3 regions of the Klebsiella sp. PK18 genome follow, and region 1 is predicted to be linked to each of the others. Evidence: predicted binding sites of a transcription regulator. Region 1 holds the regulator's gene; each other region holds the start of a gene.
What was found. The regulator Fur, encoded in region 1, represses iron uptake genes when iron is present. The targets are predictions, from matches to a motif close to ATAATAATGAGAACNACTATCAA.
Positions count from the first base shown of each region.

Region 2: the regulator Fur is predicted to act here: its motif matches at 3,930-3,952, upstream of sodA (superoxide dismutase [Mn]).
Region 3: the regulator Fur is predicted to act here: its motif matches at 1,764-1,786, upstream of feoA (ferrous iron transporter A).

Region 1 covers NZ_CM173493.1:3,896,825-3,902,652, reverse strand. Annotated here, with positions in the region: gene tcuA (FAD-dependent tricarballylate dehydrogenase TcuA) at 1-911, opposite strand, end outside; gene tcuR (tricarballylate utilization LysR family transcriptional regulator TcuR) at 1,009-1,941, opposite strand; gene fur (ferric iron uptake transcriptional regulator) at 2,069-2,521, opposite strand; gene fldA (flavodoxin FldA) at 2,813-3,343, opposite strand; gene ybfE (LexA regulated protein) at 3,495-3,788, opposite strand; gene ybfF (esterase) at 3,922-4,695, opposite strand; gene seqA (replication initiation negative regulator SeqA) at 4,879-5,427, shown strand; gene pgm (phosphoglucomutase (alpha-D-glucose-1,6-bisphosphate-dependent)) at 5,460-5,828, shown strand, end outside.
Region 2 covers NZ_CM173493.1:5,502,545-5,508,372, reverse strand. Annotated here, with positions in the region: gene rhaB (rhamnulokinase) at 1-603, opposite strand, end outside; gene rhaS (HTH-type transcriptional activator RhaS) at 914-1,750, shown strand; gene rhaR (HTH-type transcriptional activator RhaR) at 1,824-2,669, shown strand; gene rhaT (L-rhamnose/proton symporter RhaT) at 2,702-3,736, opposite strand; gene sodA (superoxide dismutase [Mn]) at 4,026-4,646, shown strand; gene yiiM (6-hydroxyaminopurine reductase) at 4,719-5,393, shown strand; gene cpxA (envelope stress sensor histidine kinase CpxA) at 5,457-5,828, opposite strand, start outside.
Region 3 covers NZ_CM173493.1:380,494-386,321, forward strand. Annotated here, with positions in the region: gene feoB (Fe(2+) transporter permease subunit FeoB) at 1-1,401, opposite strand, end outside; gene feoA (ferrous iron transporter A) at 1,430-1,657, opposite strand; gene AC3EMD_RS01770 (Tex family protein) at 2,078-4,408, opposite strand; gene greB (transcription elongation factor GreB) at 4,509-4,982, opposite strand; gene ompR (osmolarity response regulator transcription factor OmpR) at 5,210-5,828, shown strand, end outside.

The sequences.
Region 1 (5,828 bases):
ATGATCGAGTAGCCGATTTGCCCGGGCTGGTGGGCGACCAGCCGGCCCCAGATGGCATAGCGTTTGGGCCAGAAATCTTCTCCTTCATCGTAAAAACGGTCGGCATCGCGGTTGACCACTACCCCCAGCGACACGCAGTCGACGCGGGTACAGATCCCGCCATCGTAGAGCGGCGCCCGGGCGTCAATGGCGACGCAGTGGGACTGCGAGGGATCGCCGATAATATCGGCCCCGGCGTCGATCATAAACTTGAGCAGCACTCCCTGGTTGAAGCGGGTGCCGCGGATGAGAAAGTTATCGGCGGGCCATTCACCGCGGTCATTTTGCCCCCAGGCCTCGCGCAGCCATTCGCGGTTGGATTCAAATCCGCCGGCGGCGAGGACGCAGCTTTTCGCCACAATCCGTTCCTCGCCCGCCAGCGCGGCGACAAATTCGCCGTTGCGCAGCTCGAGAGCCTGCACCGGTGTGTTGTAGCGGATCTGCACCCCCATTTGCTCCGCGCTGCGGTAATAGGCATTGACCAGCGCTTTGCCGCCGCCCATAAAAAAGGCGTTGGTGCGGGCCACGTGCAGGGCGCCGGAGAGCGGCGGCTGAAAGTTAACTCCGTGCTGGCGCATCCAGTCCCGGCATTGTGACGAGGTGCGGATCACCAGTCGGGCCAGCGCTTCGTTGGTATTCCCCTCGGTGACGCGCAGCAGATCCTGCCAGTACTCTTCTTCCGGGTAGCTGTCGACCAGCACGTCCTGCGGCGCATCGTGCATACAGCGCAGGTTACGCGTGTGCTGCGAGTTGCCGCCGCGCCACTCCCGCGGCGCCGCCTCCAGCAGCAGCACCGAGGCGCCGGCCTCCCGGGCGGTTAAGGCGGCGCATAGCGCGGCATTGCCGCCGCCAATCACCAGTACATCCACCATTATCGGCTCCATTACAATTTAATTAATTGTTAAATTTGTAATGGGAATGTAGGTGGTAACAGCGGTGAGGCGCTATGGTGTAATGCTAAAGAGGGGTTTAGTGAGCGTAAAGGGTAGCACCCGGCCAGCGGTCAGACTCCACCAGCTGGCGCATGACTTTGCTGAGTATCACTCGAGCCGCAAGGCCTGCCGGAGTGAGTTCATCATCAGACAGACTGACCAGAAAGTTGGGGCGACTGAGTATCGGGTTGACGACGTCGATCACCCTCAGCGCCTGATGGTCGAGGTGGGAGATGGCGGCCCCGGGCTGCAGGGTGGCCCCCAGTCCGCTGCGCACGGCCTGCATCAGCAGGGCCAGACCGTCAATGTCCGCCACCACCTCAACGCTGAGATGATGCTGCTGGCAAACTGCCTCCAGCCTGCCGCGCAGGCCATGGCCATGGCCCTGGCTTGGCATAATCAACGGCAGGGAGGTGAGCTGGTCAGGGGAGATGTGGTCCTCCTGCAGGGGGGCCAACAGCGCATGGGTGCCAATCAGGAACAGGCGTTCTTCCAGCACCGGTCTGGCGCTCCAGCGCAGGATCTTTTCCTGCTGGAAAACGATAGCTAAATCGAGCTGGCGGGTGTTGATCATCCGCTCCAGATTACCGGAGAGGCTTTCCACCAAATGCAGGCGCACGTCGGGATAGCTTTCGCGCATCGCATTGATGAACGGGACGCCGAGAACGGAGGCGGTGCTGGGGGCCATGCCGACGCTAACGTGGCCTGACAGGCGCGCCTCGCGGGCGGCGAGGATGGCATCATCGGCATGGCGCAGCGCCAGCTGTGCCTGCGAGTAGAAAGCGAGACCCGCGCTGGTGGGCGTGACCCCGCGGGAGGTCCGCTGCAGCAGGCGAATGGCCAGTTCGTTTTCCAGGCGTGCGATCTGCTGGCTGAGCGCCGAGACGCCGATATTAAGATCAAGCGCGGCGCGCCCCATGCTGCCGGTTTCAACAATGCGCACAAAATAGCGTAGCTGGCGAAGTTCCATATCAACTCTCCGGACAAAACGGGGACGCGGGAAGGTCACCTGTGGGACGAGAGCGGTAAGGGCAGCAGAGGCGCCCATAAAAAAGCCAACCGGCAGGTTGGCTTTTCAGTCTCAGCGAAGCGGGGAATTATTTTTCCACCGCGTCGTGGGCGTGTTCGTCCTCGCGGCAATCACCTTCCGCACAATGACCGTACAGATACAGACTGTGGTTGGTCAGGCGGATGCCGTGGCGGGAGGCAATTTCACGCTGGCGTAATTCGATCGAGTCATCGCTGAATTCGATCACTTTGCCGCAGTCGAGGCAAATCAGGTGATCGTGGTGATGCTGCTGGGTCAGTTCGAAAACGGATTTACCGCCTTCAAAATTATGACGAGTCACGATACCGGCATCATCAAACTGGTTGAGTACGCGGTAAACGGTCGCCAGACCGATCTCTTCGCCCATGTCGATCAGGCGTTTATATAAGTCTTCCGCACTGACATGATGGTTATCCGGTTCCTGCAGCACTTCAAGGATTTTCAGTCGAGGAAGTGTGACTTTCAGGCCAGCCTTCTTTAATGCGGTATTGTTGTCAGTCATGCGGAATCTGTCCTGTTGCTAAACGATCTACTTCCTTCAACGGAAGTCATACAGAAATTAACCCGACGTAATGCGTCTCATTATAGAACTGCCACTGGTAAATGAAAACTGCAAGCATCAGGCCTGGTTTGCTGTCAAAAACGAGGCACCAGCTACAAACTGCGTCACGTGCCTCGTAGAATCAGAGGACATTGTACAGATATGTGATTAAAAGTTAAAAACTTGTAGCTATTAGTTTGATTGCTTTTGTCTATTAATGCGACGCAACTCAATGATTGCGCCGCTTAATCATCAGGCGTTTTTGATTTCTTCGAGGTGCAGCTCTTCGGCAACCTGCTTCACCCATTTCTCAACGCGCTCGTTGGTCAGCTCCGGCTGGCGGTCTTCATCAATGGCGAGGCCGACGAAGTGGTCGTCATCTGCCAGGCCTTTGGAGGCCTCAAAATGATACCCGGCTGTCGGCCAGTGACCGACGATGGTCGCGCCGCGCGGCTCAATGATGTCGCGGATGGTGCCCAGCGCGTCGCAGAAGTATTCTGCGTAGTCTTCCTGGTCGCCACAGCCGAACAGCGCCACCAGTTTACCATTGAAGTCGATCTCTTCCAGCGTCGGGAAGAAGTCGTCCCAGTCACACTGCGCTTCGCCGTAGTACCAGGTCGGGATACCGAGCAGCAGAATGTCGTGGGCTTCCAGGTCTTCTTTGCTGCTTTTGGCAATGTCGTGAACATCAGCAACATCTTTACCAAGCTGCTTTTGAATCATTTTTGCAATATTTTCGGTGTTGCCGGTGTCGCTGCCAAAAAAGATGCCGATGATTGCCATGAGTAAAATAACCTCTTGAAACTTAAATGATGTGGTAGGGACGCGATGCCCATAGATAACGGCAATCATAGCAGAACAGGCAAGGGCGCGGAAACAGCAATCACGCCCGACTGCACACTCTGCTACACGAATGCGGATTTTTCGCGGAAAGTTAGACTTTTCCCTGGCTGTGCAGGGCGCGCAATTGGGTCATCAGCATCTCTTCAATGAGATCGCTGCGGCTCATATTACGCGCTTCCGCCAGTTCATTGAGCGCATCGACCGCGTCGGCGTTGAGTTTTAACTCGACGCGCTTCAGCCCGCGAACCTTATCGCGTTTCAGCTGGTTACGTTTGTTGATGCGCAGTTGTTCATCGCGCGACAGCGGATTGGTTTTCGGTCTTCCCGGGCGACGCTCGTTTGCGAACAAATCTAATGTCGTACGGTCCGTTTGTTCTTTTGCCATGATTCTGAGTGACTTCGGGGAAACAAGCTGCCGGGCTCTAGCCGGCGCAGATAGCGCGCCATCATACATCAGGCGAACGGCTGCGCCAACGACCGCGGGCATTCTGCGGCGCGGTCGGGCATATTTTAGCCAATCAGGCGGCGATGCTCGTCAGATAGCGGCGGATGGCGCGTAACACCGCCTCGGGTTTCTCGGCATGCACCCAGTGTCCGGCGCCGGCGATGACGTGCGCCCGGGCCTGCGGGAACTGCGCCAGCAGCGCGTCGCGGTAGGCGTCGGTCACATAGGGCGAGTTGCCGCCGGGAATAAACTGCGTCGGGTGCGGCCAGGCCGGAATGGTTTCCCAGCCGACGATATGCGGGTACTGGTCCCACAGCACCGGCACGTTAAAGCGCCATTCGCCGTCGACAAAAGATTTCAGCAGGAACTGAATCACGCCCTCTTCCCGCAGATGCTCACGCATCACCTGCGCCGCCTGCTGGCGGCTGCTGGCGGAGGATTCGCTGACGGCGCGGATAGCGGCGAAGATCTCATCATGGCGGCGCACATGATAATCCACCGGCGCGATATCGATCGCCACCAGTCCGCTGATGCGTTCCGGCGCCAGGGCGGTCAACGCCATCACCGCTTTCCCGCCCATCGAATGGCCGATAAAGGTGGCGCGCTCGATCTGGTGCGCGTCGAGCGTATCAAGCAGATCCTGCGCCATGGCGGGGTAGGTCATCTCTGGCGATCGCGGCGACAAACCGTGGTTGCGCATATCGACCTGCACAATATCGTGGTCGGCGATCAGGTCGCGGGCGAGGATGCCCAGGTTGTCCAGGCTGCCAAACAGACCGTGGACCAGCACGATCGGGGAGTGGTTGTGCGGATTCTGTGCAGATTGCGCTCGGCTATTTAATTTCATGGCAAAGTTCTTTTTTTCGCTCCGTCGGGTTAGGGTATTATGTTGGACATTCTGCCATCCGGCTGCAAGACCCAGAAGTTTTCTGAGTTTTACCGCCATCCTGGTTTGACGCTATCCGCGGTTGGGATTTGTACTTATAATCCCAACGATTTGTATTCAGAAAAGATATCGCACTGGATTAAGATGAAAACAATTGAAGTTGATGATGAACTCTATCGCTATATTGCCAGCCACACTCTGCATATCGGCGAGAGCGCATCCGACATTTTACGGCGCATGCTGAAATTTTCCGCCGTTTCCCAACCGGCTACACCGGTCAGCAAAGCCGCGCCGGCACTGGCGCCAGCGCCTGCCGTGGAGGTGAAACCCGCTAACCCGGCGAAAGATAAAGTCCGCGCCATGCGCGAGCTGTTGTTATCTGATGAATACGCCGAGCAGAAGCGTGCGGTGAACCGTTTCATGCTGGTGTTGACGACCCTCTATTCTCTGGACAATAAAGCATTTGCCGAGGCGACTGAGTCTCTGCATGGCCGCACGCGCGTCTACTTCGCAGAAGATGCGCGTACGCTGCTGAAAAGCGGTAATCAGACCAAACCAAAACAGGTTCCTGGTACACCGTGGTGGGTTATCACTAATACCAATACCGGCCGTAAATGCAGCATGATTGAGCACATCATGCAGTCGATGCAGTTCCCTGCGGAGCTGATTGAAAAGGTTTGCGGCACGATCTAGCTTTTTAACATTTGCACCAGAAGGATCAGGCAATGGCAATCGATAAACGTGCGGGGCAGCCTGCGCAACAGAGTGATTTGATTAACGTCGCCCAACTGACTGCTCAGTACTACGTGCTGAAGCCTGAAGTCGGTAATGCGGAGCATGCGGTAAAATTCGGCACCTCTGGCCATCGCGGTAGCGCGGCGCGCCACAACTTCAACGAACCGCATATCCTGGCCATCGCCCAGGCCATTGCGGAAGATCGTGCGAAGAACGGGATCACCGGTCCGTGCTATGTCGGCAAAGATACCCACGCCCTTTCCGAGCCGGCGTTTATTTCGGTGCTGGAAGTGTTAACCGCCAACGGCGTTGACGTGATCGTGCAGGAAAACAACGGCTTCACTCCGACGCCGGCGGTC
Region 2 (5,828 bases), 1.6 Mb from region 1:
GCCGGTCCAGTTCAGCAGCGTCTCATCCCAGCTATCGCTGTTAATATTGACCAGCTGGGTGGTGGTGGCGTTGGTATATTCCCAGTTCAGATTGCCGGTCAGGCGGAAGCTGAAATAGTCGGGGATCAGCAGGGCATGGGCAGCCTGACTGACCAGCTCCGGCTGCTGCTCCACCAGAGCGCGCAGCTGATAAAGCGTGTTAAACGGCAAAAACTGAATGCCGCTGCGGCGATAGATTTCCGCCCGGCCCAGCTGCGCTTCAGCGTGACGCAGCAGGCCCTGGGTGCGGTCGTCACGATAGGAAATCGGCAGCCCGACGCGCTGGCCCTGCTTATCCAGCAGGACATAATCTACCCCCCAGGTATCGATGCCGATACTGTCTATTAGAATGCCCTGCTCACACACTTTCTCCAGCCCGCGGCGGATCTCGCCTTCCAGGCTATCTACATCCCAGCAGTCGAAGCCGTCTACTTTCTGCAGGCTGTTGGTGAAGCGATGAATTTCGCGCAGCGTCAGGGCGCGCGGCCCGGGCTGATAGCTGGCGAGCATCACCCGCCCGCTGGAGGCGCCTAAATCGACAGCGACACAATGACGAATACTCATGAAACGATCCTTCTTAAAATCATTGTCCGCAGTCTAAAAAAGGCCGTTTACTGACACCTTCTCGCTACGGACAGCCAAAACTGGCCGCTGGCAAGAAAGCAAAGGTGACCGTGAGGGACATCACAGTTTGCGGTTTTAGGGGGTGGCGAGGGGGATGTGATGGCCTCCGCAGTTCCGCATCTTTCCGGCTGATTCTTGAAAAAGCGGCAGGATTTACGAATTTCGCGGTCAAAAATTGAAGGCCGGATAGCCAACCCTTCATTACTATCAGCCGGTGACTGATAATTTTTCTCATTACGAGGGTGGCATCATGACCATATTGCACAGTACGGATTTCTTTAAGGCCGGGATCTCGACGGTGGCTATTGAACCCCGCCTCCCTCAGTCGGCCTTTCCGGAACATCACCATGATTTCCATGAAATTGTCATCGTGGAGCAGGGCACGGGTATTCACGTCTTCAATGGTCAGCCCTATACCATCGGCGGCGGTTCGGTCTGCTTTATTCGCGATCACGACCGGCATCTGTACGAGCATACGGATAACCTGTGTCTGACCAACGTGCTCTATCGCGCGCCGGATGCGTTTCGTTTTCTCGCCGGGGTCAGCCAACTGCTGCCCCAGGAGCAGGAGGGGAACTACCCATCGCACTGGCGGGTGAACCAGACGGTCCTGCAGCAGATTCGGCATATCGTGGCGCAGATGGAGGCCATGGGGAGCGAAACGGATACCCATGCCGTCGCCAGCCGTGAGATCCTGTTTATGCAGCTGCTGGTGCTGTTGCGTAAAAGCAGTCTTGCGGAAGAGGCTACCAACAATGATGCGCGGCTGAATCAGCTGCTGGCCTGGCTGGAAGATCATTTTGCCCAGGAGATCTGCTGGGAGGAGGTGGCGGCGCAGTTTTCGCTGTCGCTGCGTACCCTGCACCGCCAGCTGAAGCAGCAGACCGGCCTGACGCCGCAGCGCTATCTTAATCGGGTGCGCCTGATGAAGGCCCGGCATCTGCTGCGCCACAGCGATGAAAGCGTGACTGATATCGCTTTTCGCTGCGGCTTCGGCGACAGTAACCACTTTTCGACGCTTTTTCGCCGCGAATTTGACTGGTCGCCACGCGATATCCGCCAGGGCCGCGACGCCATTCTTCAGTAACGCGAGAAGAGTCAACGTATTGCGGGCTAAAAACGCGAATAATGCGCCCTTATCCGCGTTTGGAGTGTGAGCCGTGGCCGGTCTGATTCTACGTAAAGAGGAGTTTTTCCCTTCCGCCACGCAGGCAGTGGCGGTGGCTGACCGCTACCCGCAAAATGTTTTTGCCGAGCATACCCACGAGTTCTGCGAGCTGGTGCTGGTGTGGCGCGGCAACGGGCTGCACGTCCTTAACGATCGCCCCTGGCGCATTACCCGCGGCGATCTGTTCTATATTCGCGCCGAAGATAAACACTCCTATGCTTCGGTTAATGATTTAGTCCTGCAGAACATCATCTATTGCCCGGAGCGGCTGCAGCTCAATTTTGACTGGGCGGGGACGATCCCTGGCCTCTTTGGCACGCCGTGGAAGCCCCACTGGCGCATGGGCAGCACAGGTATGGCGCAGGCGCGCCAGGTGATTAGCCAGCTTGAGCATGAGTGCGCCCGGCGCGACGCGCAGGGAAATGCGATGGCCGAACTGCTTTTTGCGCAGCTGGCGCTGACGTTGCAGCGCCATCGCTACGCGACGGATGATCCCGCGGCGACGCAGCGCGAAGCGCTGCTGGACAAACTGCTGGCCGCGCTGGCGGCCAGCCTCAGCCGCCCCTTTGTTCTGGAGCGTTTCTGCGAGCAGGAGGGCGGCAGCGAGCGGGCGCTTCGCCAGCAGTTTCGCCAGCAAACCGGGATGACCATCAATCACTATTTACGCCAGCTGCGGATCTGCCATGCGCAGTATCTGCTGCAGCATACCGAGCGCTTAATCGGCGATATCGCCATGCAGTGCGGCTTTGAGGACAGTAACTACTTTTCGGTGGTTTTTAGCCGGGAAATCGGCATGTCGCCGGGGCAGTGGCGGCAGCGCAGTCGCGCCGCCGCCTGAAGACCGTCGTTGTCTGGCTTATGACCCGGTGGTTAACTGGCCATTCCCAGACCGACGATATTGGCGGCGATGATGATCACCACGCAGCCGAGGCTCAGGACGCTCACCGGACGACGACCGGCGTTGTTCCACTCCTTCAGCACCAGACCCACCAGACCGCCACACAGCACGTAGAAACTCATGTGCAGCATCCAGCTCATATAGTCATACTGCGCCGGAATGCTGGCATGGCCCCAGGCATAGAAGAAGAACTGGAGATACCACATCAGGCCGCCGAGGGCGGAGAGCAACAGGTTGCTGATGATGAGCGGTTTAGCCAGCGAAAAATCGGCTTTGACTGACAGACTCTTCACTTTCGCCAGACGAATAAAGCAGAAGCCGAGGTTGACCAGCGCCCCGCCGCCCATAATGACTACGTAGCTTGGCAGCGCCGCGTACAGCGGGTCGACGCCGAGCGCTGCGGCGGCGTCATGCATCGGTTTGGCGGCGTTCATCGCGAACGACATCCCTGCCGAGAAGATGCCGCACATCACCGCCAGCAGAAGCCCTTTCTTCAGATTGAACTCTTCGGCTTTGATGCCCATTTTGCGCTCTTTCAGCTGGCCCGCGCGGGTGACGATGCCGACGCCAACTACCGCCACCAGCACGCCGAGCAGCGTCATTTGACCGCCCTGGGTGTGCATCAGCACTGCAAACTGACCGTTAATAATCGGCGTCATCAGCGTGCCGACAATCAGCGTGATGCCAATGGCGATGCCTATTCCCATCGACATGCCGAGATAGCGCATGGTCAGGCCATAGTTGATATTACCGATGCCCCACATGGCGCCGAACAGAAAGACCGGCAGCAGCGTGGAGGCGTTAAAGGAGCGGTAGTAGGCCCAGAAATCGGGTAACAGCGTGGCGCTGATGGCCCAGGGCAGGATCAGCCAGGAGACGATCCCTCCAACCGACCACATGGTTTCCCACGACCAGTGTTTTACTTTTTTGAACGGGGCATAGAAACAGGCGGCACTGGCGGCCCCTATCAAATGCCAAAAAATACCCATCGTAATCGCGTGGTTCATTGATTTTATCCTCATCTTTTTTTATCGGAGACGGCGGCTTCCGATGTGATGAGTGTAAAAATTAGCCGCTTTGGCCGCCTTCAAGCCGTTGCCACAGGATGGCGAACCCTGGCAACCATGGGCTTAATTAGTTGTTCTACATCACAAAATGACGGGTATTTCTTCTGGTTATATCCATATGAAAAATACGGCATTGATAAGCATTTTCAATACCATTTAATTAACTATAATGGACAAACTGCTTACGCGGCGTTAACACTTGAGCCGCTCGACAATAATGGAGATGATTATGAGCTATACCCTGCCATCCCTGCCGTACGCTTACGATGCTCTGGAACCGCACTTCGACAAGCAGACGATGGAGATCCATCACACTAAACACCATCAGACCTACGTGAACAATGCCAACGCCGCGCTGGAAAGCCTGCCGGAGTTCGCTAACCTGTCCGCTGAAGAGCTGATCACCAAGCTGGATCAGCTGCCGGCTGACAAAAAGACCGTACTGCGTAACAACGCGGGCGGCCACGCTAACCACAGCCTGTTCTGGAAAGGCCTGAAAACCGGCACCACCCTGCAGGGCGACCTGAAAGCGGCTATCGAGCGCGATTTCGGCTCTGTAGACAATTTCAAAGCGGAATTCGAAAAAGCCGCTGCGACCCGTTTCGGCTCCGGCTGGGCGTGGCTGGTCCTGAAAGGTGACAAACTGGCCGTTGTCTCCACCGCCAACCAGGATTCCCCGCTGATGGGCGAAGCCATTTCCGGCGCTTCCGGCTTCCCGATCCTGGGTCTGGACGTGTGGGAACACGCTTATTACCTGAAATTCCAGAACCGTCGTCCGGACTACATCAAAGCCTTCTGGGACGTAGTGAACTGGGACGAAGCTGCAGCGCGTTTTGCCGCTAAAAAATAAGGTTGCATTGCGCTAAGAGAGAAGCGAGTCTGATGACTCGCTTTTTTTATATCTGTAGCAAGGAGAGCAGCCATGCATTATCCGGTGAATGTCTTTGTCGGCAAAATCAGGGACTACGCGGGCAGTCGCCCCAGCGCGATCGGCAAAATCCAGGTCGATGGCGAATTGCAGCTCGGCGATCTCGGCCTCGATGGGGATGAGCAGGCGGAGAAGAAAATACACGGCGGGCCGGACCGCGCGCTGTGCCACTATCCGCGCGAACACTATGCCGACTGGATGCGTGAATTCCCCCAGCAGGCCGAGCGCTTCTGCGCGCCGGCGTTCGGCGAAAACCTCTCCACCACCGGGCTTACCGAGCAAAATGTTTATATCGGCGATATCTTTCGCTGGGGCGAGGCGCTGATCCAGGTCACCCAGCCGCGATCGCCGTGCTTCAAGCTCAACTTTCATTTTGCGATCGGTGATATGGCGCAGCTGGTGCAAAACAGCGGGAAGACCGGCTGGTTGTATCGGGTGATTGCCGGGGGGCAAGTCTCCAGCGATGCGCCCCTCGAACTGGTTTCCCGGCTGAGCGATGTCAGTGTCCATGAGGCCGGGGCGATTGCCTGGCAGATGCCGTTTGATGATGATCAGTATCATCGTTTATTGTCGGCTGCGGGCCTGTCGGTGAGCTGGAGCAGAACGATGCAGAAGCGGCGTTTAAGCGGCAAGATCGAGGATAGTTCGCGGAGATTGTGGGGGAAATAATTCCCCCATATTGAGTATTTTCGGGGATGCTCCCGGCTTAGCGCAGCGCAAACCGGGACAGAGTCAGGTGCGCTTATACAGCGGCAGCCAAAGGGTTAAGCGCAAACCACCCAGCGGGCTGTCGTCGGCCTTCACCCAACCGCGGTGCTGCTGAATAGCGGTTTCGACAATCGCCAGCCCCAGACCGGTGCCGCCGGACTCGCGGTCGCGCGCCTCGTCGGTCCGGTAGAATGGCCGGAAAATCTGTTCGCGATCCTCCGGGCTGACGCCCGGGCCGTCGTCGTCGACGTTAACCGTAATCCCGTCTTTATCCACCGAGAAGCTGACGGAAATCTTCGTGTGCGAGTAGCGCAGGGCGTTGCGGACGATATTCTCCAGCGCGCTTTCCAGCGCATTAGGGTTACCGTACAGCGGCCAGGGGCCCGGCGGATATTC
Region 3 (5,828 bases), 2.1 Mb from region 1:
AATGGCCATCACAATGCCCAGTACGTAGAGCGAGAAGACCGCCAGCGCACCGTTCTGACCAAAGAACGCGGCTGCGAAGACGGCGAAGATCGCCAGCCGCGCGCCGCAGGACATAAACGGCGCCATCATAATGGTCATCAGACGCTCGCGCGGCGCGTCAAGGGTACGGGCGCCCATCACCGACGGCACGTTGCAGCCGAAACCGACAATCAACGGGACAAAGGATTTCCCCGGCAGGCCGAGGGCTTGCATCAGGCGGTCCATGACAAAGGCGGCGCGCGCCATGTAGCCGGAGTCCTCAAGGAAGGAGAGGAACAGATACATCATGCCGATCTGCGGCACCAGCGGCAGCACGGTGTTGATACCGCCGCCGATCCCCTGGGCGAGGAACACGGTCAGCCAGTCCGGGAAGTGCAGGGTGTAGCCCAGCCATTGAATACCGTGAATAAAGACCGCGACCGAACCGGCATCAAAAATCGGCTGCAGCGCGCCGCCGATGTTTATCGCCAGCAGGAACATCAGGTACATGACAAAGAGAAAAATCGGCAACCCGAGGAAGCGGTTGAGGATCACTTTGTCCATCGCCGCGGTGAAGCGGCTCGGCTCGGCGGTCAGGGTGTTGCTGACGGCGTCGCAAATGGCGGCGATGGTCTGATAGCGTGCGTCTGCGATATGCAACGCCGGGTCGTCGATCTCGTCGCTGAGATTCGCCAGAGCAATATCCAGTTTATCGGCGGCGTCGCCGGCATAGGCCCGGCTGTAGATATCGCCCTCCAGCATCTGCAGACCCAGCCAGCGCCGCTGCCGGGTCGGGATCTGCGCTGACATTTGCTGCGCCAGCAGGTCAGCTTCGCGCAGCAGCGGCTGCGGATAGTGAACCAGCTCAATATCGCTGTTCGCCTGATGACGGTCGAGGGCAATCTTCAGCGCTTCGATTCCGCGTCCGCGGGTTGAGACCAGCGGAATGACCGGGCAGCCGAGACGGGCGGCGAGGGCGTCGATATCGATACGCACCTGCTGCTTTTCGGCGATATCCAGCATGTTCAGCGCGACGACGCAGGGGATCCCCAGCTCGAGCAGCTGCAGCGTCAGATAGAGGTTTCGCTCAAGGTTGGAGGCATCAACCACGTTAATCAGCATGTCGGCGTCGCCGCTCAGGATGTAGTGGCAGGCAATCTGCTCGTCCAGCGAGGTCTGCGAAGAGATGGTGGTCAGGGAGTAGGTCCCCGGGAGGTCGACCAGCGTGACCTGATGGTCAGTGGTGGCGAAAACGCCCTCTTTACGCTCAACGGTGACCCCGGCCCAGTTGCCTACGCGCTGGCGGGCGCCGGTCAGCTGATTAAATAAGGTGGTCTTGCCAGAATTAGGATTACCAATTAAACCAACGGTTAATTTTTTCATATTTCAGACTCTTGTGCCGGGCCAGCCGTTATTGTGCAACCGCTTCCAGTTCGATTAAGGCGAGATCTTTTTTGCGTAATACCAGACTGACGCGTCGGGTTTCAATATGAACAGGATCGCCGAGCGGCGCTACGCGAACCACATGAAAAGAGGAACCGGGCAGCATGCCGAGGGAGAGTAATTTCTGACGGTATGCTGGGCTAATATCGCGGGAGAATCCGGTAATTTTCCACGCACTATCAGGTGTGAATTGCATAGGGCCTACTTGTCTATCGATAACCGAAGAAGAATTTTCCGGACGCCTGGAGGCAGCTGCGCCGGGGACCGTAGCCAACGAAAAAGGAAAAAACGTTCTGAAAGTGATGATAATGAGAATGGTTTTTATCATCAATACATATGATGCGCTTCGCGCTATTTTTATAGCGAAAATCACCTTTTTATTGATATGCCGCAAAATCCAGTCGGTGATCAAATAGGCGCAAAATATTATTTCGGCGATCTAATGTTTAATTAAGGTTTCTTAAGTTAACGAAATGAAAATAATAATTTCGCGACCTTTCCTTAACGGAATTAATGCAGGTTATCAGAAATGACTGAACCCGTTTTGCGCGTAATGGCGGCCGTATCGCCAGGGGATGAAAAATGAAAACTGCCCCTGAAAAGGGGCAGGGAGAGATTAGCGTTTTTTACCCATCGCCGCAGCGAGGGCATCCATCATTGCGCTGTTACCGGCAGGCTGTGCCTCGCGACCGCGGGGTTTGGCGGCCTTCGCGGCCGGGCGGTTACCCTGGGGGCGATCCTGACCGCCGCCGCGGCGGGCGTTGCTGTCGCCTGGCTGCTCGTCGAGACGCATGGTCAGGGCGATACGTTTACGCGGCAGATCGACTTCCATGACCTTGACCTTCACGATGTCGCCCGCTTTCACCACGGTGTGCGGATCTTCAACAAACCGGTCAGAAAGCGACGAAATGTGTACCAGTCCATCCTGATGGACGCCGATATCGACAAACGCGCCGAAATTGGTGACGTTGGTGACGGCGCCTTCCAGGATCATCCCCGGCAGTAGATCGTTCATGGTCTCTACGCCGTCGGCGAACTTCGCCGTCTTAAACTCCGGACGCGGATCGCGGCCCGGTTTTTCCAGCTCTTTGATAATGTCGGTGACGGTCGGAACGCCGAACTTCTCATCGGTGAAATCCGCAGCCTTCAGATGACGCAGTTCGCTGCTGTTGCCCATCAGATCTTTCAGCGCCTGTTGGGTGGCGGCCAGAATGCGCTCGACCACCGGATAGGCTTCCGGGTGCACGGTGGAGGCATCCAGCGGGTTGTCGCCGTGGTTGATACGCAGGAAGCCGGCGCACTGTTCAAAGGCTTTCGGCCCCAGACGGCTGACCTTCAGCAACTGCTGGCGATTCTGGAACTGGCCGTTCTCGTCGCGCCAGGCAACGATGTTCTGCGCCATCATGCGGGTCAGGCCGGCGACGCGGGTCAGCAGCGGAACGGAGGCGGTGTTCAGGTCAACGCCGACGGCGTTCACGCAGTCTTCCACCACCGCGTCCAGCTTACGCGCCAGCTGGGTCTGGCTGACATCGTGCTGATACTGGCCGACGCCAATCGATTTCGGGTCGATTTTCACCAGCTCGGCCAGGGGATCCTGCAGACGGCGGGCGATGGAGACCGCGCCGCGCAGCGACACGTCGAGGTCCGGGAACTCCTGGGCCGCCAGCTCGGAGGCGGAGTAAACGGAAGCCCCGGCTTCGCTGACGATCACCTTCTGGGCGGTGACTTTCGGGAACTGCTTCTGCACGTCGAGGAAGAAACGCTCGGTTTCACGCGAGGCGGTACCATTGCCGATGGCCACCAGCTCAACATTGTACTTTTCACACAGCGCGGCGACGACGACGGCCGCTTTGGCGGCCTGGCCGGTATGGGGATAGATGGTATCGGTGGCGACCAGTTTACCGGTGGCGTCGACGACGGCCACTTTCACCCCGGTGCGCAGGCCCGGATCGAGTCCCATGGTGGCGCGCAGCCCGGCGGGCGCGGCCATCAGGAGGTCGTGCAGGTTACGGGCGAAGACGTTGATGGCTTCGTCCTCCGCGCGCTCGCGCACGGTGCCCATCAGCTCGGTTTCGAGGTGCATCAGCACTTTGATACGCCAGGTCCAGCTGACGACACCTTTACGCCAGCTGTCCGCCGGGGCGTTATTCAGGCGCAGGCCAAGGTGGTCGATAATAATTTGCTCGCCGTGGCTCTCTTTCGGCGGCTCGTCAAACTGCGGATCGGCGTTTAAAGAGAGCTGCAGCACGCCTTCGTTGCGACCGCGGAACATCGCCAGGGCGCGATGCGAGGGCACGGTGGCGATCGGCTCGTGGTGATCGAAGTAGTCGCGGAATTTGGCGCCTTCCTCTTCTTTGCCGCTGACGACGGTGGAGACCAGGTGGGCGTTTTTCCACAGATAGTCGCGGACCTTCGCCAGCAGCGCGGCGTCTTCGGCAAACCGCTCCATCAGAATATAGCGCGCGCCGTCCAGGGCCGCTTTGCTGTCGGCGATGCCGTTGTCAGCGTTAATATATTTTGCGGCTTCCGCTTCCGGATCGTGGGCCGGTTCGTTCCACAGCAGGTCAGCCAGCGGCTCCAGCCCGGCTTCGATGGCGATCTGCCCGCGGGTACGGCGCTTCGGCTTGTACGGCAGGTAGAGATCTTCCAGTTCGGTTTTGCTGAGCGTGGTGGTGATGGCTTTTTCCAGCGCGTCGGTCAGTTTGCCCTGTTCAGCGATGGATTTGAGGATCGCCTGACGACGGTCTTCCAGTTCGCGCAGATAGCCAAGGCGGGTTTCCAGATTACGCAGCTGCGTGTCATCCAGACCGCCGGTGACTTCTTTACGATAACGTGCAATAAACGGCACGGTGTTCCCTTCATCAAGCAGGCGAACGGCAGCTTCTACCTGTTCGGCTCTGGCCTGAAGTTCACCCGCAATAATGCGGCAGAGCGAATCATTCATCATGGCTTTTAATTCATCTTTAGGGTCAAAAATCAGGGACTAGTTATACGGACTGACGGCTGAAAATGCCAGTCGCGCCCGGTGTCTCTCGGAAAGTTCTTGTCTATTTTACGTATTCGATCTCGTTGACATACCAGCTGGCTTCGCCCGCCGGCGTGTTAACGATAGCCAGATCGCCGACCTCTTTTTTCAGCAAGGCGCGCGCCATTGGCGAGTCGATGGAGATGTAGTCTTTGCGGCCAAAAATCTCATCGTAGCCGACGATGCGAAAGCGTTTGGTATCGCCCTCGTCGTTTTCGATCTCTACCCAGGCGCCGAAGAAGACTTTGCCTTCCTGCTGCGGGGAATAATCGACGATCTTTAACTGTTCCAGACATTTGGTCAGATAGCGGACCCGGCGATCGATCTCCCGCAGGCGCTTTTTGTTGTACTGGTAGTCCGCGTTCTCGCTGCGGTCGCCAAGGCTGGCGGCCCAGGTGACCTTTTTGGTCACTTCCGGGCGCTCCTGGCGCCACAGGTAGTCCATTTCCTGCTTCAGTTTTTCATATCCCTCGCGGGTGATCAGCGGCGTTTTCATCGTGAGTTCAACCTTCTGACAGTCTGTCGTTGCGCACAATTTGTAGCGCGTAATAATACCGACAGGATAAATACTGTGTCTTATGATTAAATGTATACTTAACCTGCTGTTAAATATGCTTTGTAACAATTTAGCCTGGAATATATACCAGATTTAGCTGGTGAGCGCGCCGGGCTTTTTTGAGAATACGCACTGACTATTGCAGTGAACCTTTGGGAGTACAAACAATGCAAGAGAATTATAAGATTCTGGTTGTGGATGACGACATGCGCCTGCGTGCGCTGCTCGAACGTTATCTGACCGAGCAGGGCTTCCAGGTTCGTAGCGTGGCGAACGCCGAACAGATGGATCGTCTGTTAACCCGTGAATCCTTCCACCTGATGGTGCTGGATCTGATGCTGCCAGGGGAAGATGGTCTCTCGATTTGCCGTCGTCTGCGCAGTCAGAGCAACCCGATGCCGATCATTATGGTGACGGCGAAAGGTGAAGAGGTTGACCGGATCGTTGGCCTGGAAATCGGGGCTGACGACTACATTCCGAAGCCGTTTAACCCGCGTGAACTGCTGGCCCGTATTCGGGCGGTGCTACGTCGTCAGGCGAATGAACTGCCGGGCGCGCCATCGCAGGAAGAGGCGGTTATCGCCTTTGGTAAATTCAAACTGAACCTGGGCACCCGCGAGATGTTCCGTGAAGACGAGCCGATGCCGTTGACCAGCGGCGAATTTGCGGTCCTGAAGGCGCTGGTGAGTCATCCTCGCGAACCGCTGTCGCGCGATAAGCTGATGAACCTCGCCCGCGGGCGCGAATATTCTGCGATGGAGCGCTCCATCGACGTTCAGATCTCCC